DNA from 2 places in the Streptomyces sp. NPDC055955 genome. Region 2 is predicted to be linked to the other one. Evidence: riboswitches for the same ligand, from Rfam matches in the RefSeq annotation. Region 2 holds a riboswitch; the other holds the start of a gene.

Region 1 (21,929 bases), on a different contig from region 2:
AGTTCGCGCAGCACCACGGCGGCAAGGAGACGGCCAAGGCCGTCGCCCAGTACCAGCAGTACGCGACGTCACTCGCGCTCCTGCGCCATCGCGGCCGGCGCGGCCGGGCCGGTACGGACTACGTCGTACGGGAGCGGGAGCTCCTCGACGAGCTGTGGGCGCGGCGCCACGCGGCCCGCCCCGCCCTCGCCTACGCGTCCCACGCGACCGCGCCTCCCGTGTGGGTGCCGCCCATGTACGCGGGGCCGGTGTACGCGGGTCCGGTCGCCCGGTTCCCCGCGCACAACGCCCACAACGCCCACAACCCGTACCGCTACTGAGAGCGCCTCCGGATCAGGCGGACGCCTCCGTGAGCTTCGAGAGCTCCGCGTCCGTCAGCTCCAGGTCGGCCACGGCCACCAGGGCCGGCAGCTGCTCCACGGTGCGGGCGGACGCGATCGGGGCGGCCACCGTCGGCCGGGACGCGAGCCAGGCGAGGGCGACCGTCGCGACCTCGGCGCCGTGCGCCTGCGCCACCTCGTCGAGTGCCTTGAGGACGCGCACACCGCGCTCGGTCTCCAGGTGCCGGCCCGCGCCCGCGGCCCGCGCGCTGTCGACCTCGGTGCCCGGCCGGTACTTGCCCGTCAGGAACCCGGCGGCGAGGGCGTAGTACGGGACGGCCGCGAGACCGTTGCGCGAGGCGACCTCCTGGAGCCGGCCCTCGTAGGTGTCGCGCGAGACAAGGTTGTAGTGCGGCTGGAGCGCCGTGTAGCGGGCGAGGCCCTCACGGTCGGAGAAGTCCAGGGACTCCTGCAGGCGCTCCGGGGTCAGGTTCGACGCGGCGATGGCGCGCACCTTGCCGGCCGTCACCAGGTCGTCGAGGGCGGTGATGATCTCCTCGACCGGCACGGACGTGTCGTCGAAGTGCGTGTAGTAGAGGTCGATGTAGTCGGTGCCGAGGCGGCGCAGGGACTCCTCGGCGGCGGACTTGATGGTGCTCGCGGACAGGCCCTTGAAGTCGGGGTGGGCGCCGACCTTGGTGGCGATGACGACATCGGAGCGGTTGCCGCGTGCGGCCAGCCAATTGCCGAGGACGGTCTCGGACTCGCCGCCCTTGTTGCCCGGGACCCACGCCGAGTACGCGTCGGCCGTGTCGACGAAGTTGCCGCCCGCGGCGACATACGCGTCGAGCACGGCGAAGGACTGCGCCTCGTCGGCGGTCCAGCCGAACACATTGCCGCCGAGGGAGAGCGGGAACACCTCGAGGTCTGACGCGCCAAGCTTGCGAAGAGAAGTCATGGCGTGCCAGAACACCGATATGGATCAAGATATTCCGGGACCGGGCACGGCGGACCGGCAGCCCTGACGTCGGGGGGTTGCCGTCAGGACCGCCGGGGTTCGGAGGGTCGCGAGCCTCAGATCGTCAGGCCGTTGGAGCGCAGCCACGGCGCGGGGTCGACCCCGGTCGCCTGGCCGCCGGGGTGGACCTCCAGGTGGAGGTGCGGTCCTGTCACGTTCCCGGTGGCGCCGACACGGCCGATGACGTCGCCGCTGGTCACCTTCTGGCCCGCGCTGACGTTGAGGGACGACTGGTGGCAGTACCAGAGCTCCGTGCCGTCCGGCAGCTCCAGGACGGTGCGGTAGCCGTACGCGCCCGCCCAGCCGGCCTCCTTGACGGTGCCGGAGTGGATCGCCTTCAGCGGCGTACCGGTCGGAGCGGCGAAGTCGAGACCCGTGTGGTAGCCGGAGGACCACATCGAGCCGGGCTGACCGAAGGTGCCGGTGATCGTGTAGGAGGCGACCGGCAGCGTGAAGCTCTTGGCGAGCTTGGCGAGGCGCTCGGCCTCGGCCTTCTTCTTCGCGGCCTCCTCCGCCGCCTTCTTGTCGGCGGCGGCCTTGGCCGTGGCGGCGTCCTGCTCCTTGGCGGCGTCCTCGGCGGCCTTCTTCGCGGCGGCCTCCTCGGCGGCCGCGGCCTCGGCGTCGGCGGCCTGGTCCTGCTGCTGCTCGGCCTGCTGCATGATGCGGGCGCGCAGGGCCTCGCCCGCGGTCGTGCCCTGCTGGGCGTCCGCGGTGGTGATGCCGGCGCCGGTCAGCGGCGTCGCGCCGGTGCCGGACTCGTCGTCGTCTCCGGAGACATCGGCTATCAGCGCGCCCACGCCGGGCAGGGACTTGGCGTCGGGCAGCGAGTCCTTGACGGACGAGAGGTCGGGCATCGAGATGTGTACGGGAGGCTTGCCGCCCTGCGCGGTGGCGATGCCGCCCGCGCCGACGGCCGCGATCACGCCGACCCCGAGAACGGTGGAGCTGCGCGCGAGACCGCCGCGCTGCTTGGCTACGCGGTGCCTGCCGCGTACGGGACGGACGGAATCCTCGGTGGGGTTCCACTCCTCCCAGGTCCGCTCGTCCGTTTCGCCGAACTCTTCGTCGATCGGCGCGTAGGAGAACTCTGGGGCAGGCCGGTTGGACGCCACTGGGGCGCGCTCCTTTCCTTCCTTCTCGCCTACCGGGTTAGCTGACGGGTTCGGAGCAGGAAGGTCTCCTACCGACGCCTTCCGCAAGGAAAGACGTCCGATTCACCCCAAGTTGGTGGTTCCCCGGCTCCCTTGCGGGATTAGGCGCGTGCGCACGGAGCCGTCTCTTGTGACGGCTGGGACGACCGCGCTGCGTTATCGAACGTTAATAGACACCGGGGCCCGATTCCAAGCCGTTCCGACTGATCGTTAACGCCTCTGGCCTGGACTTAACGGGGCACGAGCGGGCGGAATCGGGCGAGTTGACCCGCCACTGAAACAGCTTGCCGATCTGACGGTTTGTCAAATGTTATGCGCAGCGACGCCGTTCGGCTACACAAGGTGATGACGGCACTCACCGCTGCTTCACGGCTGCTTCACGGCCGCCTCACCGCGAGCAGCGCCATGTCGTCCGTCGTGCCGCCCCCGGTGTGCCGGCGGACCTCGGCGGTGAGCGCGCCCAGCAGCGGATCGGGCCCCGAGAACATCCGCCCCGCGAGCCGGGCCGCCGGATCGTAGAAGGTGCCCTGCGCGTCGCGCGCCTCCGAGAGGCCGTCGGTGTGGAGCAGCAGCGTCGCCCCACTCGGGAACTCCGTCTCGGACGCGCGGTCGGGCCAGGTCCCGAGGTCCCCCATCCCGAGCGGCAGCGCGGGCTCCGGCGCCGACAGGACCTTGAGCGCCCCGTCACCGCCCAGGAGCAGGGGTTCGGGGTGGCCGCGGTTGATGACGCGTACGAGGCCGTTGCCGTGCGGGATCTCGGCGAGCACGGCCGTGGTGAAGCCCTCGAACTCGTCGAGGCCGTTGCGCCGCAGCCCCTCCCGCGCGAGCGCCCTCTCCAGGCGCTGCGCGACCGCCTCCAGGGTCGCCTCCTGCTCGGCCGCCTCCCGGAAGGCGCCGATGACCACGGCCACGGCGGACACCGCGCCCATGCCCTTCCCGCGCACGTCGCCCACGACGAGCCGTACACCGTGCGGGGTGTCCTGCACCGCGTACAGATCGCCCCCGATGAAGGCCCCCGCCTGGGCGGCCTCGTAGCGGGCCGCGACCTCCAGCCCGCCGATGCGCTCGGCGGGCTCGGGCAGGACGGCGCGCTGGGCCGCCTCGGCGATCTGACGCACGGAGGTGAGCTGCTCGCTGCCGCGCCGCACGACGCGGTTCATGACACAGGCGAGTACGGCGACGGTGACGACGGTGACGAGTTCGGTGATGGCGTCGCCTTCGTAGCTGCGCGTGTACCTGAGGTGCACCCCGAGTACGACGGCGACCGTCGCGAGGCCGGTCAGGAGAGTGCCGCGGGGCGAGAAGAACGGGGCCGCGACGAGCGGGGCGGCGGTGAACAGGGGCACGCCGGTGAACGTCGACGGCGTGACGTAGTCGTAGATCGCCCCGGCGACGATGAGCAGCACCGGCACCAGACGTACGAAGAACCGGGCCCGGGACAGGCTCTGCCCCGCCTCTCGCCCGTGCCCTCCTCGCTGCCCCACCAGTCGTCTCCCGCCACCGTCCGCGTCGGTCCCGCGTCTGCGCACGCCGTCGGGCCCCACCTCAGGGTTCACCCCGGACCGGCGGCGGGCGACCTGGCGGGACCGACCGGGTGAAAGGGGTTCCGGGCGGCGGATCACACAACCCTGGGCAACCGATTCGCGTTCTGTCGCCGCAATGGCGTAGAGTCGTGTTTACCGACGCGGGGTGGAGCAGCTCGGTAGCTCGCTGGGCTCATAACCCAGAGGTCGCAGGTTCAAATCCTGTCCCCGCTACTGAAGGCCGAAGGCCCGGAACCAATGGTTCCGGGCCTTCGGCCTGTTCCCCTACAGGTCGAACTCGTGCGGCGGCAGGTCCAGCATCAGGCAGGCCTCACGGACGACGGCCTGCTCGGTCTTGTCGAAGTCGCCGTCGGCGCCGCCGATGACGATGCCGATCTGGATGACCGCGCGCGCCTCGGCGGGCTTCTTCTTCGCCTTGGCGATCTCCTGGAGGACGCTGACCTTGCCGAAGTCGAAGTCGGCGGTCAGCTTGTTCAGGTTCGCGTCGAACCGGCTCTGGAGCTGGTCCGCCGGGAAGTTCTGCAGCACCTCGTTCGTGGAGATGAGCTGGGCCACGCGGCTGCGCTCGGCCGGGTCGACGTGCCTGTCGGCGGCGGCGACCAGCGCGCACATCGCCATGCTCGCGTCACGGAAGGCGCCGCTCTTCAGGTCGTTCTTCTTCGCCATGAGCTGCGTCTGCATCGTCGACGCGGACTCCTTGAAGCGATCCCACAGGGCCATGACTCTCCTCGTTCGGCGTGTACTGATCTTCTACAGCTCTGTAGAAACTAGCGGGGAGCGGCAAAAGTTCCGCCTCTAGACTGAAGACCTGAACTCTCTGCTGGGGAGCCTTTCGTGGTCCGATGAACGGGAGAAGACGACGGTGCCGACACCCGAGAAGCCCTGACGGCGCCCGAAAGTGACCGACACCGCCCCGGCCGACGTCGCCTCCCCGTCCTCAGGCCGTACGACCCTCCAGCTCCTGCGCTCCCTCGACAGCGGCCCACGCGGCCTCACCGAGGCGGAGGCCGAGCGGCGCCTGGCCCGGCACGGCGAGAACGTCCTGCCGGGTACGCGCCCCCTGTCCTGGCCCCTGCTCGCCGCCCGCAGCCTGCGCGACCCGTTCACCGTCGTCCTGCTCTGCCTCGGCCTCGTCTCCGCGACCGTCGCGGCCTGGGGCACCGCCTGCGTGATCCTCGCCCTGGTCGCCGTCAGCTGCGGCCTGCGCTCCGCGGGCGAGCGCCGCGCGGACAGCGCCATGGCGGGCCTGCGCGAGCTGGTGGCGACGACGGCGACCGTGCTGCGCCGCCCCGGCGACGACGCGACCGCCTCACCGGCCGAACACGAGCTCCCCGTGAGCCAGTTGGTACCCGGCGACGTGGTGCGGCTCGGCCCCGGCGACCTGATCCCCGCCGACGTACGCCTTCTGCGGGCGCAGGGCCTGACCGTGCAACAGGCGGCGTTCACCGGGGAGTCCGTGCCGGCCGACAAGCGTCCCGTGGACCTGCCCGCGGACGGCGAGTCGGCGCATCTGTGCTTCCAGGGCGGCAGCGTGGCCTCCGGGAGCGCGAGCGCCGTGGTGCTCGCGACGGGCGCCGACACCCGCTTCGCCGCCGCCCACCGCACGGTCGGCGCGGAGCGCGGGGCGAGCGCGTTCGACCGCTCGGTGCACGGCATCTCCTGGACCCTGATCCGCTTCATGCTGCTGACGCCTCCGCTGGTCCTGATGGCCGGCGCCGCGCTGCGCGGCCGCGGCCTGGAGACCCTGCCGTTCGCCGTCGCGGTGGCCGTCGGGCTCACCCCGGAGATGCTGCCGGTCATCGTCACGACGGCGCTCGCCCGCGGCTCCGCGCGGCTCGCCCGCGCCCACGGCGTCATCGTCAAACGGCTCCCCGCGCTGCACGACATCGGCGCCGTCGACATCCTCTGCGTCGACAAGACGGGCACGCTCACCCAGGACCGCCCGGCCGTCGACCCGGCCCGCACCGACCCCGAAGCCCTGCACTGGGCGGCCGTCTCCGCCTGGTGGACGCTGCAGCTCGCCGACCTGCCGACCGCGGACGCGCTCGACGAGGCGGTCATCACGCAGGCGCTCGCACAAGACCCGGCCCTCACCGAGGCGTACGACGGCGTCACCGCCGTGCCCTTCGACCCCGTACGCCGCCTCGCCACCGCCGTCGTCCGGCGGCCCGGCACGCTCGGCACCGTCACGATCGCCGTCAAGGGCTCCGTGGAGAACGTCCTGGAACGGTGTGCCCTCGACGACACCGAGCGCGCGAACCTGCTCGCCCGGGCCGCGGGATTGTCCGGCGACGGGCTGCGGCTCCTCGCGGTGGCAACCGCCGAACGCCCCGCCCGGCACCGCCGGGAGGTCCTCCCTCGCCCATCGGACGGTGCGGGAAGCACCGCCGACGAACACGGCCTCACCTTCGCCGGCTTCGTCGCCTTCACCGACGCCCTCGTGCCGACCGCCGCGCAGGCCCTGCGCGACCTGGGCGAGCGCGGCGTCACGGTCAAGGTCGTCACCGGCGACCACCCCGGCACCGCGGCCCGCGCCCTGCGCGACCTGGGCCTCGCCCCCGGCGACATACGGACCGCTGAGACCCTCGACGCGCTCACGGACGAGGAAGTGGCCCACCTCGCCCGCCGCACCACCGTCTTCGCCCGCTGCACCCCCGCCCACAAGGCGCGCATCGTCACCGCTCTGCGCGCCGGCGGGGAGACGACCGTCGGCTTCCTGGGCGACGGCGTGAACGACCTGCCCGCGCTGCGCGCCGCCGACGTCGGGATCTGCCCGCGCGACGCGGTCGCGGTGGCGCGCGACGCGGCGGACATCGTGCTCGCGCAGCCCGCGGACCGGCCGGGCAAGGACCTCACCGCGATCGGCCACGCGATCACCGCGGGCCGTCACAGCAGCGGCAACATCGCCACGTATCTGCGCGTCACGCTCTCCTCGAACCTCGGCAACGTGATCGCGATGCTGTCGGCCGGCCTGCTGCTGCCGTTCCTGCCGATGCTCCCGGCGCAGGTGCTCGCCCAGAACCTGTGCTTCGACGCGGCCCAGTTGTCGTTCGCCTTCGACCGCCCGGCGGCCGACGCCCTGCGCCGCCCCACCACACTGCGCCCGCGCGACTTCCTGCGCTTCATCACCGGGTTCGGCGTCCTCAACGCCGCCGCCGACCTCGCGACCTTCGGCGTCCTCGCGCTCGCCCTGCACTCCACCGCGGGCCCGGCCGACGAGGCGGCGTTCCACTCGGGCTGGTTCACCGAGAACCTCCTGACGCAGGCTCTGGTGATGCTGCTCCTGCGCACCGGCCGCGCCCCGCGCACCCCGGGCCCGGTCCGCTGGGCGGTCGCGTCCCTGGCCGTCGCCGGCGTCGTGCTGCCCCTGACCCCCGCGGCCCACCCGCTCGGCATGACTCCCCTGCCACCCGTGTACTACGCGCTCCTCGCGGCGGTCCTCGCCCTGTACGCGGTCGCGCTGACGGCGGTGAAGAGGCGGTACGTACGGCAGGCCTGAGGGGCAACGGAGTTCGCCGGGAACAGCACAGCGGCCCGGCCGGCCGAAGCCGTCCGGGCCGCTGCTCACGCGGTAGACCCTGTGGGACTCGAACCCACAACCAATGGATTAAAAGTCCCCGTGATCTTGTGGTGGGTGATCACGGGGACCGCCCCGTTGTCCGGAAATACCAGGTCAGAGCAAGTGGCTCTGGATGCACAGTCCGGTCCGTACCGAGCCGTGGGGACACGTCCGCTCACGCGTCGCTCACGCAACCATCGGGATCCGATGCGTGGTGCAACCCGTACAACAGGAGACGGCAGCGGTGCCCACGCCTGCGTCTACTACAGATTAGGAACGCTGGGGTGGTCTGACCGGGACTGGCCCAAGGGGATGCGACTGATCGTGCACAAGGAACGACCCCACCCCGGGGCCCAGTTGCCCCTCACCGACGTCGGACTGAGGATGACCTACTTCGCCACCAACACCAAGGGCGGCCGGCTCGCCGACCTTGAACTGCGTCACCGAGGGCGGGCCTGCTGCCAGGACCGGATCCGAAACGCCCGCGACACCGGCCTGCGCAACATGCCCCCCCGACACCGCCCAGAACTGGATCTGGCTCGAGATCGTCTCCATCGCGCTCGACCTGCCGGGATGCCGATGCTCGCGCTCACCGGTGACACCCGCCGCTGGGAACCCAAACGACTCCGGCTCCACCTGCTCTCCGCTGCCGCCAGGCTCGTGAACACCGGCCGCCGTCGCTGGCTCCGCTTCGCCCGATGGCCCTGGAGCGACACCAACACCCAGCCAATCGATCGGCTCCAGGCCCGGCCGAACCCCGGCTGACCAGCTACTTCGACCGTCCCAACAACCGCACCACCCCCGGAGAGTGGAACCCGGCGCCCATCCGACGCGACAACCGGGCCCTCACCCTTGCCCCACCGCCGGAAAACCGTCACTCCACAAATTCAGAGCCCCGTCAACGAACCGACGAGGCCCCAGAACGATCGCGGTTAACCTCGGGCTTTCACCGCGAGTGCTATTTGCAGTAGAGACGATTTGCGGAGCAGATCGCGGGGCCGTTTCACCTCGCGGGCACTTCTTCGACGTCGAGGCGCCCACCCGATTAGCTTGGTTCGCCCACTGATAGGCGCAATGACCCGCTTCGGGCGCCGATCAATTAGGTCAAAGAAACGGAGTCATGAATTCCAATAATGTCGATGTCGTGTACATTGCAACTTCTTCTTGGAGGGGTGCATATCTCTATGGCAATGTCCGCCGCCCGGTTACACAAGTAACCACCGAAACCCCTGGGGGGATATATGGCATCGCGCGGGATTCGCGTAGCGGGAGCTGCCGCGTCCGCAGTGCTGTTCATGCTGGGGCTGTCCACCAACGTCAGTGCCGCAGACGCTCCTGACGCTCTGCAGCAGCAGATCGACAAGGTTTTGGCCGCCACGGAAGGGGGTGTCCAGATCAGTAGATACGAGATCGCCTGGAACAACGGCGAGGCCGTGATGGCGTTCCCTCTGCCTGGCGAGACGTACGCACCGCCCGCCAGCCCTGCGGCAGTGAAGCTCGAAGCCGAGTTCGCGGGGGTACCGACGGCTAAAACCGCGGCGGCAGTCGCAGAGGCCTCAGAAGAGCTTCCTGGGACCCCGGCACCCGAGGATGTCCCGGCGGACGAGGCCGAGCCGGGAGGGACGGTGGAGGCGGGCCCCGACTGCCCGACCGAAGCCATCGGTAACGACTGGTACTGCTTCTACCAGTACAAGAGCTATGCGGGTAGACGGCTCGCGTGGAACGCCGCGCACACCAGCTACATGTACTTCTCCGCGTACGACTTCGTGAACCGGACGTCCTCCTGGTCCAACAAGGGCGGAAAGACGATCTACGTCAGGGGCCGCACGGAGAGCGGGAATGATGGCTCCTGCAACCAGTACTCCAACAACGGTTGGAACGAAGCGAACCACACAGACAGTTCCGCACTGTCTTCCGGGCTGGACAACACTGCAGACTGCTTCTGGACTTCCTGAACCCAGTAGCTGATGTGGAGCGGGGCGAGAGTTGCCGGCTCTCGCCCCGCTCATATTGTTCTGCACCGCTAATGCGGGTGCGTGTGCATTTGCGATGGAAAGGAAGTGTGGAAATATGCATGAAGGTGAGCGGGAAGTCGACGCTGAGGTAGTGGAGACGCCGTTGGCCGCATTGCTCGAATCTGTCGCGGACCGACTGGAAGAGCAGACGTCCGAGGCCCTCGCCGCTTTGAGGCAAGAAGTCGCCCGTCTGCGCGAGGAGACAGCCACCTCGGTCGCTGCGCTGCGCAACCAAGCTGCCCGACTGCGGGACGAGCAGGACTTCAAGCCTTAGCGCTGAGCGGCTGTGGGCCGCGGACTCATCCAGCGCAGCGCTTGGGGCGCATCTCAAAGTTTCCTTCACGGCGCCTGTAAGGACCGGGGATTGCTCGACACATACACAGCTGGAGGGGATGTGGACACACGACATGAGCAAGACTTCACCGTGCTCTACCGCACGCACCATCCGGCCGTGGACGCGTACGTACGGCGACGTCTGAGCGCCACCGAGGACAGCGATGACGTGGTCGCCGAAGTCTTCCTCACCGCCTGGCGTCGGCTGGATGAGCTGCCGCGCGACGCCGCACTTCCCTGGCTGTACGCCACCGCGCGCAAGATCCTTGCGAACACGCGTCGTGCTGAACAGCGACGCCAGGCGTTGGCGGAGACTGCGGCGCGGGAGCGACAGAGCATCTCGTCCGATCCGGCTGAAGATGTCGTTGGGATGCAGGCGGTTGCCATGGCATTCGACGCCCTCAGCGAGAGCGACAGGGAGGTCCTTCGTCTCGCACTGTGGGAGGAGTTGTCGGCCCGTCAGGCGGCTGCCGTGATCGGCTGTACAAGTGCGACGTTCCATGTGCGGCTTCATCGTGCTCGCAAACGGCTTCGGGAGCACCTCAACCGCACAGCCTCCAACTCGTCACAGCGGACATCGTCAATTCTTGGAGGAGTAGATGCGTGACATCGACCGAACGTTGCAACGGCTCAACCCGGTAGAGGACGGAGCTCCGGCTGACGCTGGAAGGCTGGAGACCTTGCTCGCCACGCCACGCATTGGCGCGCCCGTGATGCGTCAACGACCGCGTAGGTGGTGGCCGGCTATGGCGTTGGCGACAGCTACGGCTGCAGCCGTGGTGTACACCGTTGTCGATCCCTTCGGAGCGGCGACACAACCTGCTCTCGCTGCGACCCCACGGCCGTTGGCCTATCACCCTGGTAGTCCTGCCGCCGCGAAGGTCTTGCAGGGCATTGCCTCCCGTGTGGAAAAGCTGCCCGATGACCGTCCGGCCGCGTGGAAGACCGAGCATTTCGTCTGGAACTCGTGGTCTCTTTCGACCCGCATCAATGGTACGAACGTCACCTCTGCTGTCGTCCCCGAGCACCGTGAAACATGGCAGAACCATGACGGCTCGGCCCGCTGGAAGACGCGGACACTCCCGCCGGTGTTCCAGAACGAAGCGCAGCGCAAGGTGTGGGAGAACGCGGGATCTGTCGGCGCCAAATCGATCCGGTCCCAGGATTCCAGTGAACCGGATGCCCAGCACGCAGCCACCGAACCTCCCACCACCGTGGACGGGATGAAGAAGTGGCTGGCCAACGGCCAAGCTGACCTCGGGCCGGGTCTCTTGTACGAGGTTGTGTCTGAGCGGGTCCAGGATCACGTCTTCTCGCCGGCCCAGCGCGCCGCGCTGCTGCGTGTCCTCGCAGAGGTCAACTCAGTGCACTACATGGGCACAGTCAAAGACCGGGCTGGCCGCACGGGGGAGGCATTCGCCCTCTCGGACCGGTCAGGTGGCCTGCCCAGCAAGCGCACGCTCATCTTTGATCCGAATACCGGAAAACTCCTCGCCGACGAGGAGCAGATTCTGGATGACCCGGGCAAGCTCAACGTCGCCCCGAACTCCGTGATCGGCTACGCCACGTTCCTCACTGCAGAGCGCCTGCCGTGACTAGCCTGGACGTCGTGGTCTTCCGGGTCGGACAGTTCGATGCCCCTATGGATGTCAACCGGCGGGGACTTGTACCGGGGAATGCTTTCTGGGTGTGAGGAGGGCTTGGTAGATCTCGCGGGCCACGTAGCGTTTGAGGCATCGGATGGCTTCGCGTCGTGTCCTGCCCTCGGCGACTCGTCGTTCCACATAAGTACGGGTGCGGGTGTCCCAGCACAAGCGGGCGATGGCGATGGTGTAAGGCGCTGAATTGGCCTGGCGGTCGCCGCCCCGGTTGAGTCGTAACGCGTGGCCACAGCCCTGAACTGCTTCAACTCGTTCACCGCCGCTGGAAAGTCGAACGAACCCTGGGCTGGATGATGAAAGCCCGCCGCAACGTCCGAGACTACGAGCGTCTCCCGCAGCACTCAGAAGCACATCTGACCTGGTCACTCATCACCCTGATGACCCGACGCATCACTCGCAAAGGCCCTCACACCAGCTGGTCGAAGAAGACCTGACCCGCCGGCCCTCACTCCACCTCGGGCCCCGGCCATCATTCCCCTGAGCTTCAACCCACCGCGCAAAAACATGCCCGCCCACGCCCACAGAACATCAACGAGCCGGGATCTCACACTCACGAGGTTCTGAGAACAAGTATGGCCTGGATTGCCAACGTATCCAGGCCATACAAGAGAATGCCACATCTATCTGTAGAGCTAGTTCATGGGCGTGGCCGTGTTCAGGATTCGCTTAACGGTGTCCGCGTCCTTGCCGTATGCCTCCGTCTCCAGCCCCTCCGGCTCGCCCGTTTCGCTGGCGGCTTCGGTCGCTCTTGAGGCACTGGCAGTGCCGACCGTCCCCGCCACCTCACCGGCGCCGACCGTCTGGTCGTCGTAGGGCATCGCGTGCAGAGTGGCTTTCCACTTGCCGTCGTCGCCCTTTACCAGCAGGGAGATGTATTTGTGCCCCTCCTCGTAGCGGGGCTCGCCCTTCCAGGCGAACTCCCGCTCACTGTCGCCTTCCCACCACCAGCCCAGGAGATCTGCCTCGTAGGTCTGCGGTGCGGCCTCCGCGCCCGACTTGGACCACAAGACCTCGTCGACTTTCATCGTCGCGGTTCGCGGGATAAAGCCTTCACCATTGTCCTTTTTATCCTCGGGTATCGCGCCCCTGCGTTCACTTCCGGGCATCACCTCGACCACGACCGCATGGTCGCCATGGGTGACCCAGTCAGAAGCTGTGAGGGTTGGGTACAGCTCGGAAAACTGGGCTGCGACCACGCGTGGCTTCGCGTCGCCGCGGCTGGCGGCAGCTCCGGCTATCGTGCCGCCGGCCACGACCGCCGCAGCGATAGCCAGGGTGGTCAAACGCCCGCGACGAGTTGCGGGCAGCCAGGACCGGCCCGCAGTGCCCTGTTCAGGGTGCTTACGGAGCATGAGAGATGTCCCCTCCGGAGTGGTCTGGTGCGGCCTTCCTCTTATACGGCCGCTCAGCGGGATCTGTTCACCTGACACTGTTCCGGTCATGGTTTGGTGTAGGTTCCGTTGATCTGGCCGACGTTGTGAGACCCCAGGTTCGTCCAGGAGAGCTGTTCGTCCGTGGTCATCGCGTGCGTACGCATGCATCCCAGGGCGGGGTCGTCCTGGAAGTGGAACGGCGAACTTTCGTACCCGTGGGTGAGGCCGACGGCGTGCCCGGTCTCGTGACAAACAACGGCCTTCCAGGGGTTCGCAGAGCCCCCGCCCATGTTGTCGAAGCTGATGTAATGCTGGTCGCACTCGTAGGCGCTTGCCGCGTCGTTGCACCAGGTGCTGCCGGTAACACCAGCTGGGAGATTTGGGTCCTCCCAGTCGTAGATGATGTCCGTCTCGGTTGAGCCGTTGTACTCGACCTCGCTGCCTGTTTGCTCGTGCCGTTCGAGATCGGTGGGGCCGTACTCGTCCCGCAGCACTTCGCGGACATCAGAGTCTCCGGCATCTGTCATGCCTGGCTCGATGGCGAAGGTGAGGTAGCCGTTGTCGGTCCGGCAGAAGTAACTGTCGTCTGCGCAGCTCCAGTCGGTACGGTCGGTCTTGAACATGTTGTCGAAATCGGCTGCCTGGGCGCTCAGTGTGAAGCTAGCGAACAAAGCCCCCGCCATGGCCAGGGTGGTGAAGGTTCTTCTTGCGCTCCGTCGGAAACTTACTTGCACGCGTATGCCCCTCCCTGTGGTCCCCGGCCACCCCCCGGCCGGGTACGGAGGGTTGAACGTACAGTCACAACATCCCTTTTCAGGCCGGTAGATCAAACTCCAGATGTGAAAGTTCGTCGAGAGTCTGACGGTTCGCTTGCGGGAGGGTTGGAATTATGGATTCCACTGGTCAGGGTGTCGCCCAGGCGGCGTGGGCGGCTCAGCTAGTAGCTGAATTGGTCCGGACGCCGACGGTTCCGGCGGTGACCATCGACCTCTCGGGCATATCCGCAAAGCGGGTGTACTGACCGTCGGTGACTGCCGTCACTGTGACGCGTCCTAAAACTGCAACTCCTGCCTCACACGTCAGGCACCCTCTCTGACGTGCCCTTCCGAGGTAGCCAAACAGGCACTCAGGGCCAGGCCAAGGGCGCCGAGCTGGTCCTCCATGCCTTCGCGGTAGTGCGGACGTAGTTCGCCGCGCTGTCCGAAGAAGGTCTTCCGGGCGAGGCGGTGGCGGGCCTCGGTGACGTTGAGCTGGGCGCCGATCATTCGCCGGTTGCCCCCGTCGGAGACGAACTGGAGCAGGTGCAGGGTCTTGAAGATCCGTCCGTAGTGGGCGAACGCATCGCCCAGACCTGTCGGTTTGCCGTCCCGGGAGAGCATGCGGATCAGGTCGTGGCCGCGGACCTCGCCAAGGGTCAGCGAACCGGCCACGCGGAGCATGTCGCCCCAGTGGGCGCGTACCCGGTCCAGGCGGATCGTGTGGTTGAAGGGCACGACGTCGATGTCGATCTCCAAGCACTGGCGGAGAACGGCCTCGCCTACTTCGAGGAAATCGTTCGACTCCTCAAAGTCTTCGGCGTCACGGTCGTTCTCCAGTGACAAGGGCGCGATGCCCTGCGTCTGCTCGGACTCCCGCGTGATGGGGCAACGCGTATAGGCGCCCCCCTACCGACATGTTCCGCGACCTGGTCGCTTGCGGTTGCCTCCCATCACGGAGCATCGACCAGCCCTGTTTCTTGATTTCCAACCTCATTTGAGGGAGGATTTCCGGAAGTCGGGCTGGTGAGTCGAGAGGCTGGGCATGGCTGTCGTGTACGCGGAAAACCCGTCGGTTCGTGATCGGCTCGCTGAGCTGGGACTGTCGTCCGACGAGATCGAGAACGCACTGCGCCGAGCTGAAGCGGAGCGCAGCTTCTGCACACCGCTGGACCCGGTCTCGCTGCCCGGCAACATCTTCTGGGGCCGCACCGTCCGCTTCTTGCGGGAGGCGTACATCCCGAAGGGGTGGGCTAGCGCGAGCCCCAGTAACGTTCCGCTCCTCGTCGCGCCGTCCGGCACCTTCGCGATCACAGCCTCTAGCGGCAGTGCGGAGACCGGATACGCGGCGCTGACCCCCTCCACGCGCTATGCGAAGGGCAACGCGGTGATGAAGAGAGTGGAGGCCAACCGGCAACTGCTGCTCTTCGGCGAGCGGGATCCGGATCCCGAACAACAGGACGTCGGCGACGGGATTCCCACCTGGTTCCTGCTCTATCACCATACGAGGACCGACCAGGGAACACGGCTTCACGCCGAGCTTTCCTTTCCGAACGGTCCGGGCAGTCGTGGCAAGATCAGCAGCTGGCACGAGCGGATCATCCTCCCCTGGATCGACTTCGAAGGCTTCACTCCGTTCGTCGATGATGTCGGCGACGATCAGGGTGGTATCGACATCCCGATCGAGCGTCTGTCCTGACCACCCAGCACCACCACACCACTTGGCTCCTCCCATGACCACCGCATCCCGGCTGACCTTGGCGCGCAAGCGCCGAGGGCTGACCGTTACCCGCCTTGCTCAAATGGCTGGTCTGACTCCGCGCAGGTTGTCCGATTTCGAGAATGGACGGGCCACTCCCAGCCCGCAGTCTCTGGCGTCCATCGCAGCGGCCTTGGAGTTCCCGCAGTCCTTCTTCAGTGCCGAGGAGGTCGCCGAGCTGACAGTGGATTCGGTGAGCTTCCGTGCCTTGAGCAAGATGACGGCTTCTCGACGAGACGTTGCCCTCAGTTCGGGGCGGCTGGCGCGGGTCCTGCAGGACTGGATCAGCGGACACTTCCGCCTTCCCGCCCCCGATATCCCCTCACTCACGTCCTTCAGCCGACTTGGACCGGATGAAGAGCAGATTCCGCACCCAGGAGAAGCGGCGGGCGCAGATGTTGCAGCAGAGGAAGCCGCCATGCTGGTGCGAGCCCGCTGGGGCCTGGGCAATGCACCGGTCCTGAACGTCGTGCACCTGCTGGAGGCACACGGAGTGCGAGTCTTCTCGCTCTCGCGAGACTGTCCTGAGGTTGATGCGTTTTCCTTCTGGGATCGTGGCATTCCGTTCGTGCTGCTAAGCACTGAGAAGACCGCTGAGCGGGGGCGCTTCGACGCGGCCCACGAACTTGGACACCTCGTCCTCCATGGCGAAGAGCAAATGCCACATGGTCCGCAGGCCGAGGCGGAAGCTCATCGGTTCGCAGCCGCGCTGCTCATGCCGCGAGCAGATGTGCTCGCCCATGCTCCGCACGGTGCGAGCACCAACTGGATCCTCCAGGCCAAACACCGATGGAAGGTCGCTGCAATGGCTCTCGCCCATCGGCTGCATGAACTGGGTCTGACCACCGAGTGGCAGTACCGGACTCACTGCGTGGAACTCAGTCGCCTCGGCTATCGCAAGTCGGAGCCCCGCAGCGGCGTGGCCCGTGAGACATCGCAAGTCTTGGGCAAGGTGTTCACGGCCCTGCGAAGCGAAGGAACGCGACTTACTGATATTGCCCGTGAGCTGCACCTTCGTCCTGCTGATCTAAATGACCTCATCTTCGGGCTGGTTGTCACTTCGCAGGATGGCGATGGTCGAGGGCACGTTGGCAAAGCCGACCGTTCGCACCTGTCCGTCGTCCGCTGAACTGCTGATGGCTGGGCGCGGTACGGCAGCAGCGTCACGGAGCGGTTGTCCAGGGCCTCCGGGGGCACCGGCAATGATCCGGTGAATGCTGCTGCCTGCGTTCCCCGCCCGGAAATGAGCGCTGCCCTCCGGGCGTCACTGTCCCCAGCCATTGAGGGAGACCTCCGGGCCTGCGTTGAGGTAGCGGTTGAGGGCACTCGCGGTGGTGTCCACGAACTCCTCGGGGATGGCGGCGGCGTCGACCCAGCGGACCTGAGCGTGCTTGCGCGGCTCGCGGTTCTCGGGCTCGCCGGTCCACTCATGGGCAACGAAGACCACGGTAAGGAAGCCATTGGGGGCTTCAACTCCCCACGCTCCATGGATGATGTGGGCGACCTTCAGGGACTCGGCCTTCACCGTCAGGCCGGTCTCCTCGTACAGCTCGCGCACCGCGGTCTCGGTGATCGGCTCGCCAGGTTCGCTCTTGCCGACGGGCAGGTCCCACATCCCCTGGGCGAACTTCGCGCTCTCGCTGCGCTGGAGGAGCACGACACGGTTGGTGGCCTGGTCGTGGACGATGACGCCGGCGACCAGCAGGGTCATGGATTCGAGCGCGGGCTTGAGGGCTTTGGGCTGGTCGTCGGTGGTCGGTTGAGCCACGGTGCGTCCCTTCATCGGCCGGTTGCTGGGCATGTTAGGCGAGTGCTTCGCGTGCACGGCGGGCGAGTTCGGTAGCCCCGGGTACCTTGCGGCGTTGGTAGACCGCGAGGGTGGACCACAATGACGTGACCGCCTTGCGGGTTCGGTCGGAGGTCATGCCCTCCATGAGCGTCAGGGCTTGCGACCAGGCGGCGACAGCCTCGTCGGCGCGGGCCTGGGCGGCGAGGCTGTCTCCCAGGTCGGCGTAGGTCAGGGCATGGACGCGCCTGTATTTCACCGGATCCCAGCGGACCAGGGCGTCGCGGTGCTGTTGCTCGGTGCCGACGTGGTCGGCGAGGTCGGTCAGGGTGCGGGCGGTGTGGCTGGCCACAGTGCCGGCGGCCGGGCCGCTGACGCGGGAGTAGCTGGGCTGAGGGCCGTCGTCCCTCAGGAGAGCGTTTTCGGCGGCGAGCAGGGCGCGTGCGGCAGCGGGCCTCTCGTTGGTGGCCGCGTAGGCGCGGGCGTGCGTGATGTGGAGCAGAGCCTCGGTCTGGCCGTCGATGTGACCGGTGCCCTGACCGAGAGCTGCTTCGGCGAGGTCGACGCAGTGGTGGGGTTGCTTGAGGCTGAGCGCCTGGTGGGCGAGTGCGCGCATCATCCAGGCGGCGTGGCCGTGCGGGTCGGCCTCGCAGGCGAGCTGGTAGCCCACGCGGTAGTAGCGCTGTGCGGCGCCTTCCTGACCGAGGTCGTGGTGCTTCCAGCCTGCCAGGTAGGCAAGTTCGGCGACGGCGCCGAACGCTGCCTGGCGCAACGGCTCGGTGGTGAAGCGCCCGCGGAGCATAGGGGCGGCGGTGTCGGCGAGGTAGGCGGTGACGGTGGTTAGGCCGTGGCCGCCGCCGAGGCGTTCGTCGGCCGCGCTGAATGCGGCGGTGATCTGCCGTACGACGTCCACGTCCTCCGCACCGACCAGCGTGGTGCCGGTGCGGGCACGGAGCATGCGGGCGATGGCCTGGTGGTCGTAGGCGAGCGGCATGGCGACGCCCGCGGTGGTGAAGGTGGCAACCGCGAGGAAGCGTTGGCGCTCGACGTCCGCTCGGCCCAGATCGGTCACCGCCAGAACCGGGTCGCCCTCGTCCTCCTCGTTGCTGTCAGATGTGTCCAAGCCGATCTCGGCCAGGGTGACGATGCGGCCTGCTCGGCGGGTCAGGGCCTCGGCGAGGTACCGGCCAGTCCGGCCACTGGGCTGGCGGGTGCCGTTCACCCAGTGGGAGATGGCCGACTTGTTGGTCTGGGTGATCTCCCCGTTCTCGGCGGCGATGCGCCGCACGTCCTTCGCCAGGGCCTCGTACGTGCAGCCGATGGCGTCGATGACCTCGCGCAGGCGGGAGTTGGGGGCTCTCTGCGCTGCCACGATCGCCTCCGTGTCTGGGGCTGTAAACCGCGTATACCGCTTCAACTGCCCTTCACCGTACCCACTGTGCGTGATGGCGGGTTCACTAATCATCAGCCGCCCGGAACGGTTCCAGGTCTGACCGTGATTCCAGGCTCCCCACTTGGCCGGCCGGCTCCTAAGTTCCGTACACCCGCTTTGGGTTCGGGCATACCTGTGCCCGGGCCCGGCCGAACAGAGACGGAGACGCCGGTGACCACCACCGATATCGCAACCCGTACGGCCATCACGGTCGAACTCCCCGAGGCTTTCGACGAGCGCTGGAGCCGCCTGCCCGGCATCCAGGTCGAGGTCCGGCGTATCACCATCGACCCGGCGGAGTATTTCTTCCGCTTCGAGTCCAACAGCTGGCTCGTCGCCGACTGGGAGCTGGTTAAGTCCCAGCTCCTGGAGGTGGACGAGACGACTGAGAGCGCCGTCGAGCAGCTCGCGCTCGACTTCATCAAGCAGCACGGCGAGTCCACCTCCGACGCGGCCCGTGTGCTGGCCGTCGCGTACGAGGTGTACGCCTACCTGTTCCGCGAGGAGCACCTCGCCTCGCTCGGCCTGCCGCAGATCACCGCCGAGCACCTGCGGATGCTGCGTGAGGCGGCCACGCTCATGGCGCTCAACAAGATCGAGCTGGACGGGCACATCTCCAACGTCGGCCCGTGCTGGTTCTTCCCCGCCGCCACCTCCGTCGTTTTCGACCTGGACGATGAGATGGGCGGGATGCTCGACGAGGTCTACCACGGCGGCTGGTTCAACGAGCACCGCCGCATCGAGTCCATCAAGGCCCACGCCGCGCTCGGTGGCCGGCTCGTGCACGGCTGCCAGTCCGTGCCGGACCAGTCCGGCGGCGTGGTCGCGCCCTACGGTGCCTCGATGGCGAACTTCCGTGACGACCTCGCTGCGTTCAAGGCGGGCTGGACCGAGCAGGTCTACGCCCACCGCGTGAACCCCGCCGCGTAACCCACCCGATCAGGCTCCGGGGCGGGTCGGCATCTCCCGCCCGCCCCGGACGCCACCATCCCCCGGAGCGCTCACGTGACCGCGAACCCCAGCGTCGAACTCCTCGACAACCTGCTCACCGCGACCGGCCAGACCACCGCCGTACGGGAGGAGGTGCGCGTGTGGTCGATGTCTGGCGTCGAGCGCGTGGTCTTCCCCGATGGATCCACGGCCATCTTCAAGTACGCCAAGAAGCCGTTCGACTGCGAGGACCAGGCCCTCCGCCTGGCCCACACCCTCGGCGTACCCGTCCCCCAGGTCCACGCCTCCGCCGTCCTGGACGGCTGGCTCGGCATGCTCATGGAGGACCTCGGACCGTCCGCCCGCGAGGCAGACGACCTCGACGGCGTGGCCGCGGCCGTGGTCCTGCACGGCACCCGTACGGCTCCGCCCTTGCCCGTCCTTGACCAGGAGCGGCTGCGCACGCTGCCGGACCGGGCGCTGGAGCATCTCGAACGGCTGCGCAAGGCTGACCGGTGGCAGGACACAGACGACGTCGAGGAGGCGCTCGACCGGATCATTCGGGACGCCGAGGCCCGCTCGGCCGGAGCAACGATCGCTCCCTTCGGCTGGGTGCATTCCGAGTTCCACCCCACCAGCCTCCACATCAGCGAGCGCGGTTGGCGGCTGCTCGACTTCGCCCGCGCCTTCACCGGCCCCGGCCTGCTCGACCTCGCCAGCTGGCACGGCACCCTCGAGGAGCCTGATCCCGTACGCCTGCGTGCCTTCTTGGACACCTACGTCACCGAAGGCGGCACTCCCGACGCCCTCGCCGAGCGCGGTGGTCTCCCCGCTGAGAAGTGGGCGCTGGGCTGGCACCGCATGTGGGCCGTCGAGTGGTTCATGGAGCAGGCCATCCGCTGGATCAACAACCCGGCCACCGACCCCGCGTACACCAAGGCCGTCCGCCGCCACCTCACCGATGCCCTCCGGCTCCTGGAGGTCTAGATGCCGCTCGCTCAGGTGTCCCCGTGGCACGCACATGCGCTCCAGCGCACCGCTCGCCCTGCCGAAGCACTTCCCGTGCCGGCCCGTTTGGAATGGACCACCAGGCCCGGCAGCGGTCCGGGTGCCGAGATACTCGGCCCTGACCTGGCAGGGAGGAGGCTGCTCGAACTCGGCTGCGGACCCGGCCACAACGCCGCCCACCTCGCCACCCGGCACGGAGCGCACGTCACCGGCCTCGACCTCGTCGGCCTTCAAGTCCGGCGAGCGCGCTCCCATTACGGACGTCTCAGTAACCTCACCTTCGTAGCCGGCCACGCTCTGCACTACCTGCAAGCCAGCGGCGAGCAGTTCGACGCCATCTACTCGGTCTTCGGAGCCATCGGCCTGATAGCACCCGAACTCCTGCTCCCGGCGATAGTCCAGCACGTGAAGCCCGGCCGGATCCTGGCTTTCTCGGTGCCTCACCCCGAGCGGGGAGGCCGCCGTCCTTCAGCGGACGATCGACCACGCCGTGATCACGTAATGCTGCCGGACCACACCCGACTCCCCGTTGCTCGATGGGACTTCGACGCCAGTCGCTGGGAGACACACCTCGACCGTGCGGGCTTCTGGCTCACCTCAGCTCAGGAGTTCCACGACGCCCGCCACGGCCGCTGGCCCACCACCTTGCTCATCACCGCCCGCAAGCTCTGAACCCCGCTCCAGCTCTCCTGGAGGATTCGATGCGCCAGCCCTACCTGCTCCTCGACATAGACGGTGTCCTCATACCGTTCCCGAACGACGACGGGACCACTCCGGCCACTCACATCAGGCACGACGTGGCCCCCGCCGGCCGAAGCGCCGACGACTCCGTTGCAGTCTGGCTCAATCCCGACCACGGTCGCCTGCTCATGGGCGTGTTCCGAAACGGAATGGTCAGCCCGGTCTGGTGCACCAGCTGGCGCCGGGACGCCACCACTCTGATCGGCCCGCTCCTCGGCCTCCCGCCTCTGCCGTACGTCGACCTCCCGCGCCCGCAGATCACCACCAGCCATCCGAACGGCTACCTGTGGAAGCGGGATTACGTCGACACGTGGCTGGGCGATGCACCCGCGATCTGGATCGATGACGACTTCACCGGCCTCGACCACGCATGGGCCGCCGAACGCACCGCCCGTGGCATGGCGACCCTCCTCATCCAGCCCGACCCGCACGTCGGGCTACAGGTCGGGCACCTGTCCCAAGCCACCTTGTGGGTAGATGGGTTGTCCCAAGTCGCGACAGGCGCGCCCGGCACCGCACCGGGAGTCGAAGCCGCATAGCGCCG
Region 2 (8,996 bases):
ATGGTGCGCAGGCTCAGCAAGGATGCCGAGCCCGACATCGAGACCGAGGACGCCCAGCTCGGGCGCCTGGTGACAGAGGTCTTCCCCTCCATCGAGATCCCTGCGGAATCGAGCGTGCAGGAGGCGGCGGAGGCCACCGTCGCGGCACTGATGCCCGTGACGATCTCCTTGGTGGGCGCGTTCGCGTTCCTCTTCTCCGAGCTCGCCGAGGTGCACGACTCGGGCCGGACGGACATCAAGACCGCCGACCTCCTGCAGCACCTCGCGCTGCGCCTGTCCAGTTCGGACGACGGCGACCGGTAGCCACGACACGGGAGAACGGAGCAGGGGGTCGGCCGGCGCCTCGGGCGCGGGCCGACCCCCTTTCACGCCTCCTGCAGCCCAAACCCTCCCTTCGCGCCCCTTGCGGCAAAGCCCTCCCTTCGCGCCCCTTGCAGCACGAGCCCTCCCATCGCGTCCCTGGCGGCACAAGCCCTCCCATCGCGTCCCTTGCGGCAAAGCCCTCCCCTCGCGTCTCTCGCAGCCCGAGCCCTACTCGATCGTCCGTACGTCCTGTACATTTTTTACAGAAGCAGCGACAGAGTTACGCGCTCACGGAGGCATGTGCCATGAACCGACCTTCCGCCCGTTACGTCCTGCCCGAGTTCACCGAGCGCACCTCGGCCGGGCACCGCACTCTCGATCCGTACTCCAAGCTCCTGGAGGAGCGGATCGTCTTCCTGGGAACGCCGATCGACGACACCTCCGCGAACGACGTGATGGCGCAGTTCATGCACCTCGAGTACGCCGCGCCGGACCGGGACATCTCGCTGTACATCAACTCCCCCGGCGGCTCGTTCAGCGCGATGACGGCGATCTACGACACGATCCGGTTCGTCAGCTGCGAGGTCGAGACCGTGTGCCTCGGGCAGGCCGCCTCCGCCGCCGCCGTGCTCCTGGCGGCCGGGACGCCGGGGAAGCGGGCCACGCTGCCCGGCGCGCGCGTGGTGATCCGGCAGCCAGGACTGCCCGAGCCCGCGCAGGGAATGCCGACCGACCTGGAGATCCAGGCCCGTGAACTGGTGCGTATGCGCGGCCAGCTGGAAGAACTGCTCGCGCGGCACACCGGGCAGAGTCACGAGCGCATCGCCGCCGACATCGAGCGGGACACGATCCTCCAGGCCCAGGACGCCCTGGAGTACGGGCTCGTGGACCGGGTCATCGACAACCGCAAGACGTCCGGTCCGGTCCGCGGCGCCAGGTGATCCGGTGACGCTGCCACCCGAACTGCCCCCGCTGCCCGCACTGACACGGGCCGAGTGCGAACTCCTCGACCGCTACCTGGAAGTGGTCGACCTGCTCGGCAGGATCAACCCGGCCAGGGGCAACCACACGTATGGCGGACTGCGGGCCGCGCAAGCGCTCGTCGGCAGGGCGACGGCCCTCCGGGACGCTCTGACGCTCATGCACCACCGGGGCGAGAGCGAGGTCCACGCGACGACGCTGGCTCAGGCTTTGCGGGTCCTGGACGGAGAAAGGAGGACACAACGGGTCACAGTTCCACCGGAGCCGGTCAACTGACAGCACGTTCAAGAACGAAGCGATCGATGCGAACCGTCCGGAGCCGGATCGAAACGGACCAGAAGAGGTACCCACATACGGAGTAGCCGGCACTCGCACATGGGAACCGGAAAAGTTGCGCGGAACGCCGACGCGGAGTCCTGGATTCCGCCTTCCGCTGCTGGTGCGGGCGTCGTCGGGACCCCCGCGCCGGGATGGAAAGGTGCTCTGTCCACCCGAACAGGCCAGTCGTGAGGACACTCACTTAACGCCGGTTCGGCTCTGCGTTCTTGGCGTTCTTGCGTGAAGATCCCTTCCGACGACAAGCCCCCGCCGCCGCGGCGGGGCGGTCCGCGCGGACGCCGAGTCCTGCCGCCGTGCGGATGCCAGGTCGACAGAAGTGGATCGGCAGGAGTGGAGGACCCGAGCATGACGGGCCGCCGGAGCTGTTTTCCGGGCCGGCCCTTGGGGTGAAGCCGCACTGCGCGGCCGGGCAACTTCGCCAGCCCGAATCCGACAGGTCATCCTTCACAGGCGGCTGACGAAGGGTTGCGCATGACCTCGCTCAATCGTGTCCCGTCGCTGCTCACCCGGGCCGGAACGGCCTCGGCCCTCACACTCGCCGTAGCGGGTGGCAGCCTGCTGGTCCCCGGAGCCGCGCCCGAAGCGGACGCCGCGCCACCGGCGACGAAAGCACTCCAGATCGCGGCCTCCAAGAAGGGGAGCCCCTACCGATGGGGCGCCACAGGGCCGCGCACGTTCGACTGCTCGGGCCTGACGCTCTACTCGTTCAAGGCTGCGGGCAAGAAGCTGCCCCGCACCGCCGCCCAGCAGTACAACAAGACCCGCCATGTCTCCGCGTCCCATCGAAAACGCGGGGACCTGGTCTTCTTCCACTCGGGCCGCGGCGTCTACCACGTCGGCATCTACGCCGGGAAGGGAAGGATCTGGCACTCCCCGAAGACCGGTGCCGTGGTGCGGCTCGAGCGGATCTGGACGAAGAGCGTCTGGTACGGGCGCGTGCGCTAGCGCCGCCTGACGGGTCCCCGGGAGCGCTGGGGACCCGTCAGGCGCCGGAGAGTGCTCGCGCGGCCCCGTCCGCCTCGGAACCTCGCAATGGGGTACTCGTGGTCGTATGGACGAGGAGCGAACGGCAGGCGACGAGGCCGCCCCACGCGACCCGGGCCCGCCGAGCGGAGGCCGGGACCGGCACGAGACGCCGCTGGAGCGCGCGGACCGCAACTTCGGCGAACTGCTCCAGGAGCTGAGAGTCACCCAGACAGGCGTGCAGATCCTCTTCGCGTTCCTGCTGACGCTGGCGTTCACTCCGCGGTTCGCGGCGCTGGACTCCGTGCAGCGCGCGACCTACATCGCGACGCTGCTGCTCGCGGTGCTCGCCGCCGCGCTGTTCACGGCGCCCGCGGCGCTGCACCGCGCCTTGTTCCGGCGCGGCGCCAAGCCGCAGATCGTGCAGATGTCCTCGCGCCTCGCCACGGCCGGCCTGAGCGTACTGGTGCTCGCCCTGACCGGGTCCGTGCTGCTCGTCGTGGACGTCGCGGCGGGGCGGGCGGCCGGGATCGCGGCGGGTGCGGGCACGTTCGCGGTCTGTGCGGGCCTGTGGGGCGTGCTGCCGCGTCTGGTGCGGCGCTCGCTCGCGCGGGCGAAGGAGGGGACGGACACCCCGTCCCCGTAGCCGCTCGCCACCCGCCGCCTTTTCACACCTGCTGGACAGGGACCGTCCACGGCAGGGCGATCCACACGGTCTTGCCGCCTTCGGGGGTGGGCATGACCGACAGGCTCCCGCCGCACTCGGCGGTCAGCCAACGGATGATCACCATGCCGCGCCCGTTGTCCTGCTGGACGGCGGCCGGGAGCCGCTTCGGGTGGCGAGGGTGGCTGTCCGTGACGCCGATGCGCAGGTGTTCGTCACGCTCCAGCTGCACGTCGACCTTGAAGACGGGCGACTGTCCGCGGGTGTGCATCACGGCGTTCGTGGCGAGTTCGGAGACGATGAGCCGGACCGTGTCGGCGGTTTCCGCGTCGCGCGGCATGCCCCATTCGGCGAGTACGTCACCGACATATGTGCGGGCCGAGGAGACCGAGGCGGGATCGCTCGGCAGAGTGACGGATGCTTCCTGGTGATCTGCCATGGCGACGTCGTCCCTTTTTTCGCCGGGGCCTGAATCCGACACATGGCGGATGACTCGAGGCGCCCCCCGGACTGGTGCTTCGCGCCAGAGTGCCACTCCCGCCCGGCCGGTGGAGCCGATCCCCCGAGATATGCATATATCTGTCGCTCGAAGCGGTGAACTCTGCGTCGATGGCCCGCATTTGGGCGCAGGCCGCCGGCTTCCTCTACGGTCGGCTCAGCACACCGATCCGCCCGGCCTGAAGGAGCCGGGCCGCAGGTCCGAGGAGACGGGATGAAACACGGTCCGGCGGTGCGCCGCCGCAGGCTCGGCGCGGAACTGCGCGCGCTGCGTGCCCGCGCGGGACTCACCAGTGGTGAGACGGCCCGGCTCGTCGGCTGGCACCAGTCGAAAGTGAGCCGTATCGAGACCGGGCACAGCGGCGTGAAAGCGTCGGACGTCCGGCTCCTGCTGGACGCGTTCGAGGTCACGGACCCCGGGATACGGGACCTGCTGGTCGCCTTGGCCGGATCGGGCGACGACGGCGGCCGGCACTGGTGGCACGCCTACCGAGGTCTTCTGCCGCCCGCCTACCGGGACTTCATCAGCCTGGAGTCGCAGGCGTGCCGGGTCAGGACGGTCGAGACGTCCGTCGTGCCGGGCCTCCTCCAGACGCCCGACTACGCGCGTGCGGTGACCAGGGCCGCGCTCGGCGGGCTGCCGGACGGACAGGTCGACGCACTGGTCGAGGTGCGGATCGCCCGGCAGGACGTGCTGCGTTCCGCGTCACCGCTCCGGCTCAGCGCGGTGCTCGACGAGGCGGTGCTGCGGCGGCCGGTGGGCGGTCCCCGGGTGATGGCGGAGCAGCTGCGCCATCTGGCCGCCGTGGCGAAACTTCCCCATGTACGGCTTCAGGTATTGCCGTTCACCGCAGGGGAGCATGTCGGACTAACCGGCCCTTTCGTTGTTTTCTCATTTCCGAACACTTCTGATCTGGACGTAGTGGTTCTCGACCAATTGACGAGTAGCCTCTACCTCGAACGGAAAGAAGACCTCAAGGCGTACACGGACGCCTTTGACACCCTTCGGATCCACGCCCTTTCGCCCGGGGACTCGCTGGATTTCATCGCCGGGATCGCCGGAGCGCACCGCCCTTGGGACAGTGAAAGCACGTAAGGAGGCACCATGTCAGCACTGCCTCGGTACGTACCATCTGCCGCGGTTCCCAGCACCTCTCTGCACGACGCGCCATGGCGGCGAAGCAGCCGAAGCACCGGAATGAACAACTGCGTCGAGACCGCTCCGCTGCACCATGGCCCCTCGGCCGGACTCCTCGCCGTGCGCGACTCCAAGCGCACGGCCGGACCCGCGCTGCTGTTCTCGCCCTCCGCCTGGGAGGGATTCCTCAACTCCTTGCGGTGAACGCCGAGTCAGGAGCATTGCGGCTGATCACCCGTACCGCCTGGGCGATTTGATCGTCGGTCAGGTCGGCGCGGGCGGTCAGCCGCAGCCGTGAGATGCCGTCCGGCACCGACGGGGGACGGAAGCAGCCGACGGCGAGGCCGGCTTCGCGGCAGTCCGCCGCCCAGCGCACCGCCTCCTCGGGGGACGGCGCGCGCACGGAGACGACGGCGGCGTCGGGCCGTACGGCCTGGAGCCCCTCGGCCGTGAGGAGTTCGTGCAGCGAGGACGCCACGGCGCGGGCCCTTTCGGCGCGCTCGGGTTCGCGGCGCAGCAGACGCAGGGCCGCGAGCGCGGCGCCGGCGGCCGCGGGCGCGAGGCCCGTGTCGAAGATGAACGTCCGAGCGGTGTTGACGAGATGGTCGATCACCCGGGCCGGACCGAGGACGGCGCCGCCCTGACTGCCGAACGACTTGGAGAGGGTGACCGTGACGACGGTGTCGTCCGCGCCCGCGAGCCCCGCCGCCTGCGGCGCGCCCCTGCCGCCGTCACCGAGCACGCCGAGCCCGTGCGCGTCGTCGACGATCAGACCTGCCCCGAACTCCCTTGCCACCCGCGCGAGTTCGTCCAGTGGAGCCGCGTCGCCGTCCACCGAGAAGACGGAGTCCGAGACGACGACGGCCTGTCCCTGATGCGTGTCGAGGGCCTTGCGGACGGCGTCGGGGTCGGCGTGCGGGACGACCTGCGTCGCGCCGCGAGCGAGCCGGCAGCCGTCGATGAGGGAGGCATGGTTGCTCGCGTCCGAGACGATCAGCGATCCGTGCGGGGCGAGAGCGGTCACGGCGGCGAGATTGGCGGCGTAGCCGGACGACAGAACCAGCGCCGCCTCGAAACCGCAGAACTCGGCCAGTTCGCGCTCGAGTTCGGCGTGCAGTTCCGTGGTGCCCGTGACGAGCCGCGAGCCGGTGGCGCCGCCACCCCAGCGCTGCGCCGCGTCCGCCGCTCCTGCGGTGATCTCGGGGTGTCGCGTGAGGCCGAGGTAGTCGTTGCTCGCGAGATCGAGGAGGGGGTTCGATGCGGGGCGGGGGCGCAGCGTGCGGACGAGTCCGGCGCCGCGGCGCACGCGCTCCTGCTCGTCGATCCAGCCGAACGGCGATGCCGCCATGTGAGTCCCTCCGCCCGGCCGTCGGGCGACCGGTTCTCGAGTGGGGTGTGCAGTCCCGTGCCCGCTGCTGTCCTGCACACAGTTTTGTAGGCAGTGCACAGACACTAGCGGGACATCCAGCCGCCCAGGGTGTGGCAATACCCACACCTCGAACCGGCAGAGTTGTGCAAAGCCTCCTTGGCCTGAGCAGGGCGCGTAGGCCAGGATCGGGCCATGGACCTGCTGAACACGCTGGTGGACAAGGGGCTGCGGCGCGAGCTGCCCAGCCGTGAAGAAGCGCTCGCCGTTCTGGCGACTTCCGACGACGAACTGCTCGATGTGGTGGCCGCGGCCGGCAAGGTGCGGCGGCAGTGGTTCGGGCGCCGGGTGAAACTCAACTATCTGGTGAACCTCAAGTCGGGCCTGTGCCCCGAGGACTGCTCGTACTGCTCGCAGCGGTTGGGGTCCAAGGCCGAGATCCTCAAGTACACGTGGCTGAAGCCCGACGAGGCGTCGAAGGCCGCGGCCGCCGGTGTCGCGGGCGGCGCGAAGCGGGTCTGCCTGGTGGCGTCCGGGCGCGGGCCGACGGACCGCGACGTCGACCGTGTCTCGGAGACGATCGGCGCGATCAAGGAGCAGAACGAGGGCGTCGAGGTGTGCGCCTGCCTCGGTCTGCTCTCCGAGGGCCAGGCCGAACGGCTGCGCGGCGCGGGCGCCGACGCGTACAACCACAACCTCAACACCTCCGAGGGCACGTACGGCGACATCACGACGACGCACACCTACGCTGACCGCGTCGACACGGTGCAGAAGGCCCACGCGGCCGGTCTGTCCGCCTGCTCCGGGCTCATCGCGGGCATGGGCGAGAGCGACGAGGACCTGGTCGACGTCGTCTACTCGCTGCGCGCGCTCGACCCGGACTCGGTGCCGGTCAACTTCCTGATCCCCTTCGAGGGCACGCCGCTCGCCAAGGAGTGGAACCTGACTCCGCAGCGCTGCCTGCGGATCCTCGCGATGGTCCGCTTCGTCTGCCCCGATGTCGAGGTGCGGATCGCGGGCGGGCGCGAGGTGCACCTGCGCTCGATGCAGCCGCTGGCGCTCCACCTCGCCAACTCCATCTTCCTCGGCGACTACCTGACGAGTGAGGGCCAGGCGGGCAAGGCGGACCTGGACATGATCACGGACGCCGGGTTCGAGGTCGAGGGCACCGACCAGGTCACGCTGCCCGAGCACCGGGGCGGGCCGTGTGGTTCCGACGCGGAGGCGGCCTGCGGTTCCGGCGCGCACGCGGCCTGCGGTTCCGGCGCGGGTTCGGCCTGCGGTTCCGGTGAGGGGTGCGGCTCCCATGAAGAGGCTGCGCAGTCCCCCGTCGCCGAGGTGCCCGAGGCGCGCACGGACCTGGTCGCCGTACGCCGCCGGGGTGCCGGTACGGATCTCGCGCCCAATGCCTGAGCTGCCCGGGCCCGCGGTGACGGGGCTGCCCGTGGCGGAGCTGCTCGACCTCGACCGGCGGCACGTCTGGCATCCGTACGGTCCGATGCCGGGGCGGCAGGAGCCGTTGGTCGTCGAGTCGGCGGCCGGGGTACGGCTGCGACTCGCCGGTGAGAGCGGTCAGGGCGCCGAGCTGGTCGACGGGATGTCGTCGTGGTGGTCGGCGATCCACGGCTACAACCACCCCGTGCTCAACGAGGCGGTGCGCGACCAGCTCGACCGGATGAGCCACGTCATGTTCGGCGGGCTCACCCACGAGCCCGCCGTCGGGCTCGCGAAGCGTCTTGTCGACATGTCGCCGGAGGGGCTCGAGCATGTGTTCCTCGCCGACTCGGGCTCCGTGTCCGTCGAGGTCGCGATCAAGATGTGTCTCCAGCACTGGCGTTCCCTCGGGCGGCCGGAGAAGCGCCGCCTGTTGACGTGGCGCGGCGGCTATCACGGCGACACCTGGCAGCCGATGGCGGTCTGCGACCCCGAGGGCGGCATGCACGAGCTGTGGTCGGGGGCGCTGCCGAAGCACGTGTTCGCCGACGCCCCGCCCACCGGGTACGAGCAGGCCTACGCGGATCATCTGCACGAGCTGATCGGGCGGCACGCCCATGAGCTGGCGGCCGTCATCGTGGAGCCCGTGGTGCAGGGCGCGGGCGGGATGCGGTTCCACTCCCCCGCGTATCTGCGGGTCCTGCGCGAGGCCTGCGACGCACACGACGTGCTCCTCGTGTTCGACGAGATCGCCACGGGGTTCGGCCGGACCGGGGCCCTGTTCGCCGCTGAGCACGCGTCGGTGACTCCCGATGTGATGTGTGTCGGCAAGGCTCTGACCGGCGGCTACATGACGCTGGCTGCGACGCTGTGCACGGCGCGTGTGGCGGACGGGATCTCGCGCGGCGACGTGCCGGTGCTGGCGCACGGGCCCACCTTCATGGGGAACCCCCTCGCCGCCGCGGTGGCCTGCGCCTCGATCGACCTCCTGCTCGGGCAGGACTGGGCGACGGAGGTCAAGCGGATCGAGTCGGGGCTGAGCGAATCGCTCGGCGCCGCCTCGGAGGTGCCCGGAGTGCGCGATGTGCGCGTGCTCGGCGCGATCGGGGTCGTGCAGCTGGACCACGAGATCGACATGGCTGCGGCCACGCGGGCGGCGGTGCGCGAGGGCGTGTGGCTGCGGCCGTTCCGCGACCTCGTGTACACGATGCCTCCGTACATCACGGGGGACGAGGATCTGGCACGGATCGGCCGCGCGGTGTGCGCGGCCGCGCGGGAGGGCTGAACACATGACAGTACTGGTGGTCACG

The links. Region 2 has a riboswitch for cyclic di-AMP ahead of ACFC96_RS29130 (C40 family peptidase). Riboswitches for the same ligand answer to the same signal wherever they lie in the genome.
Region 1: another riboswitch for cyclic di-AMP. It lies ahead of ACFC96_RS17590 (M23 family metallopeptidase); the one in region 2 lies ahead of ACFC96_RS29130 (C40 family peptidase).

What each region holds. Positions count from the first base shown of each region.
Region 1 covers NZ_JBHJYS010000007.1:360,726-382,654, reverse strand. The annotation lists gene ACFC96_RS17600 (PrsW family intramembrane metalloprotease) at 1-320, shown strand, start outside; gene ACFC96_RS17595 (aldo/keto reductase) at 334-1,278, opposite strand; gene ACFC96_RS17590 (M23 family metallopeptidase) at 1,395-2,450, opposite strand; cyclic di-AMP (ydaO/yuaA leader) riboswitch at 2,462-2,607, opposite strand; gene ACFC96_RS17585 (PP2C family protein-serine/threonine phosphatase) at 2,867-3,973, opposite strand; tRNA gene ACFC96_RS17580 (tRNA-Met) at 4,173-4,246, shown strand; gene ACFC96_RS17575 (tellurite resistance TerB family protein) at 4,298-4,753, opposite strand; gene mgtA (magnesium-translocating P-type ATPase) at 4,932-7,532, shown strand; partial or broken gene ACFC96_RS17565 (transposase) at 7,893-8,357, shown strand; gene ACFC96_RS17560 (hypothetical protein) at 8,888-9,547, shown strand; gene ACFC96_RS17555 (hypothetical protein) at 9,663-9,881, shown strand; gene ACFC96_RS17550 (RNA polymerase sigma factor) at 10,002-10,547, shown strand; gene ACFC96_RS17545 (CU044_5270 family protein) at 10,540-11,535, shown strand; partial or broken gene ACFC96_RS17540 (IS5/IS1182 family transposase) at 11,850-12,029, shown strand; gene ACFC96_RS17535 (hypothetical protein) at 12,234-12,953, opposite strand; gene ACFC96_RS17530 (hypothetical protein) at 13,040-13,708, opposite strand; gene ACFC96_RS17525 (Tn3 family transposase) at 14,054-14,575, opposite strand; gene ACFC96_RS17520 (hypothetical protein) at 14,775-15,428, shown strand; gene ACFC96_RS17515 (helix-turn-helix domain-containing protein) at 15,463-16,617, shown strand; gene ACFC96_RS17510 (NUDIX domain-containing protein) at 16,753-17,289, opposite strand; gene ACFC96_RS17505 (helix-turn-helix domain-containing protein) at 17,291-18,646, opposite strand; gene ACFC96_RS17500 (hypothetical protein) at 18,878-19,636, shown strand; gene ACFC96_RS17495 (phosphotransferase family protein) at 19,712-20,623, shown strand; gene ACFC96_RS17490 (class I SAM-dependent methyltransferase) at 20,624-21,316, shown strand; gene ACFC96_RS17485 (HAD domain-containing protein) at 21,346-21,924, shown strand.
Region 2 covers NZ_JBHJYS010000016.1:103,561-112,556, reverse strand. The annotation lists gene ACFC96_RS29145 (hypothetical protein) at 1-303, shown strand, start outside; gene ACFC96_RS29140 (ATP-dependent Clp protease proteolytic subunit) at 609-1,244, shown strand; gene ACFC96_RS29135 (hypothetical protein) at 1,249-1,560, shown strand; cyclic di-AMP (ydaO/yuaA leader) riboswitch at 1,914-2,091, shown strand; gene ACFC96_RS29130 (C40 family peptidase) at 2,095-2,568, shown strand; gene ACFC96_RS29125 (DUF6328 family protein) at 2,675-3,232, shown strand; gene ACFC96_RS29120 (ATP-binding protein) at 3,255-3,689, opposite strand; gene ACFC96_RS29115 (helix-turn-helix domain-containing protein) at 3,963-4,844, shown strand; gene ACFC96_RS29110 (DUF397 domain-containing protein) at 4,854-5,090, shown strand; gene ACFC96_RS29105 (8-amino-7-oxononanoate synthase) at 5,074-6,234, opposite strand; gene bioB (biotin synthase BioB) at 6,448-7,665, shown strand; gene ACFC96_RS29095 (adenosylmethionine--8-amino-7-oxononanoate transaminase) at 7,658-8,971, shown strand; gene bioD (dethiobiotin synthase) at 8,976-8,996, shown strand, end outside.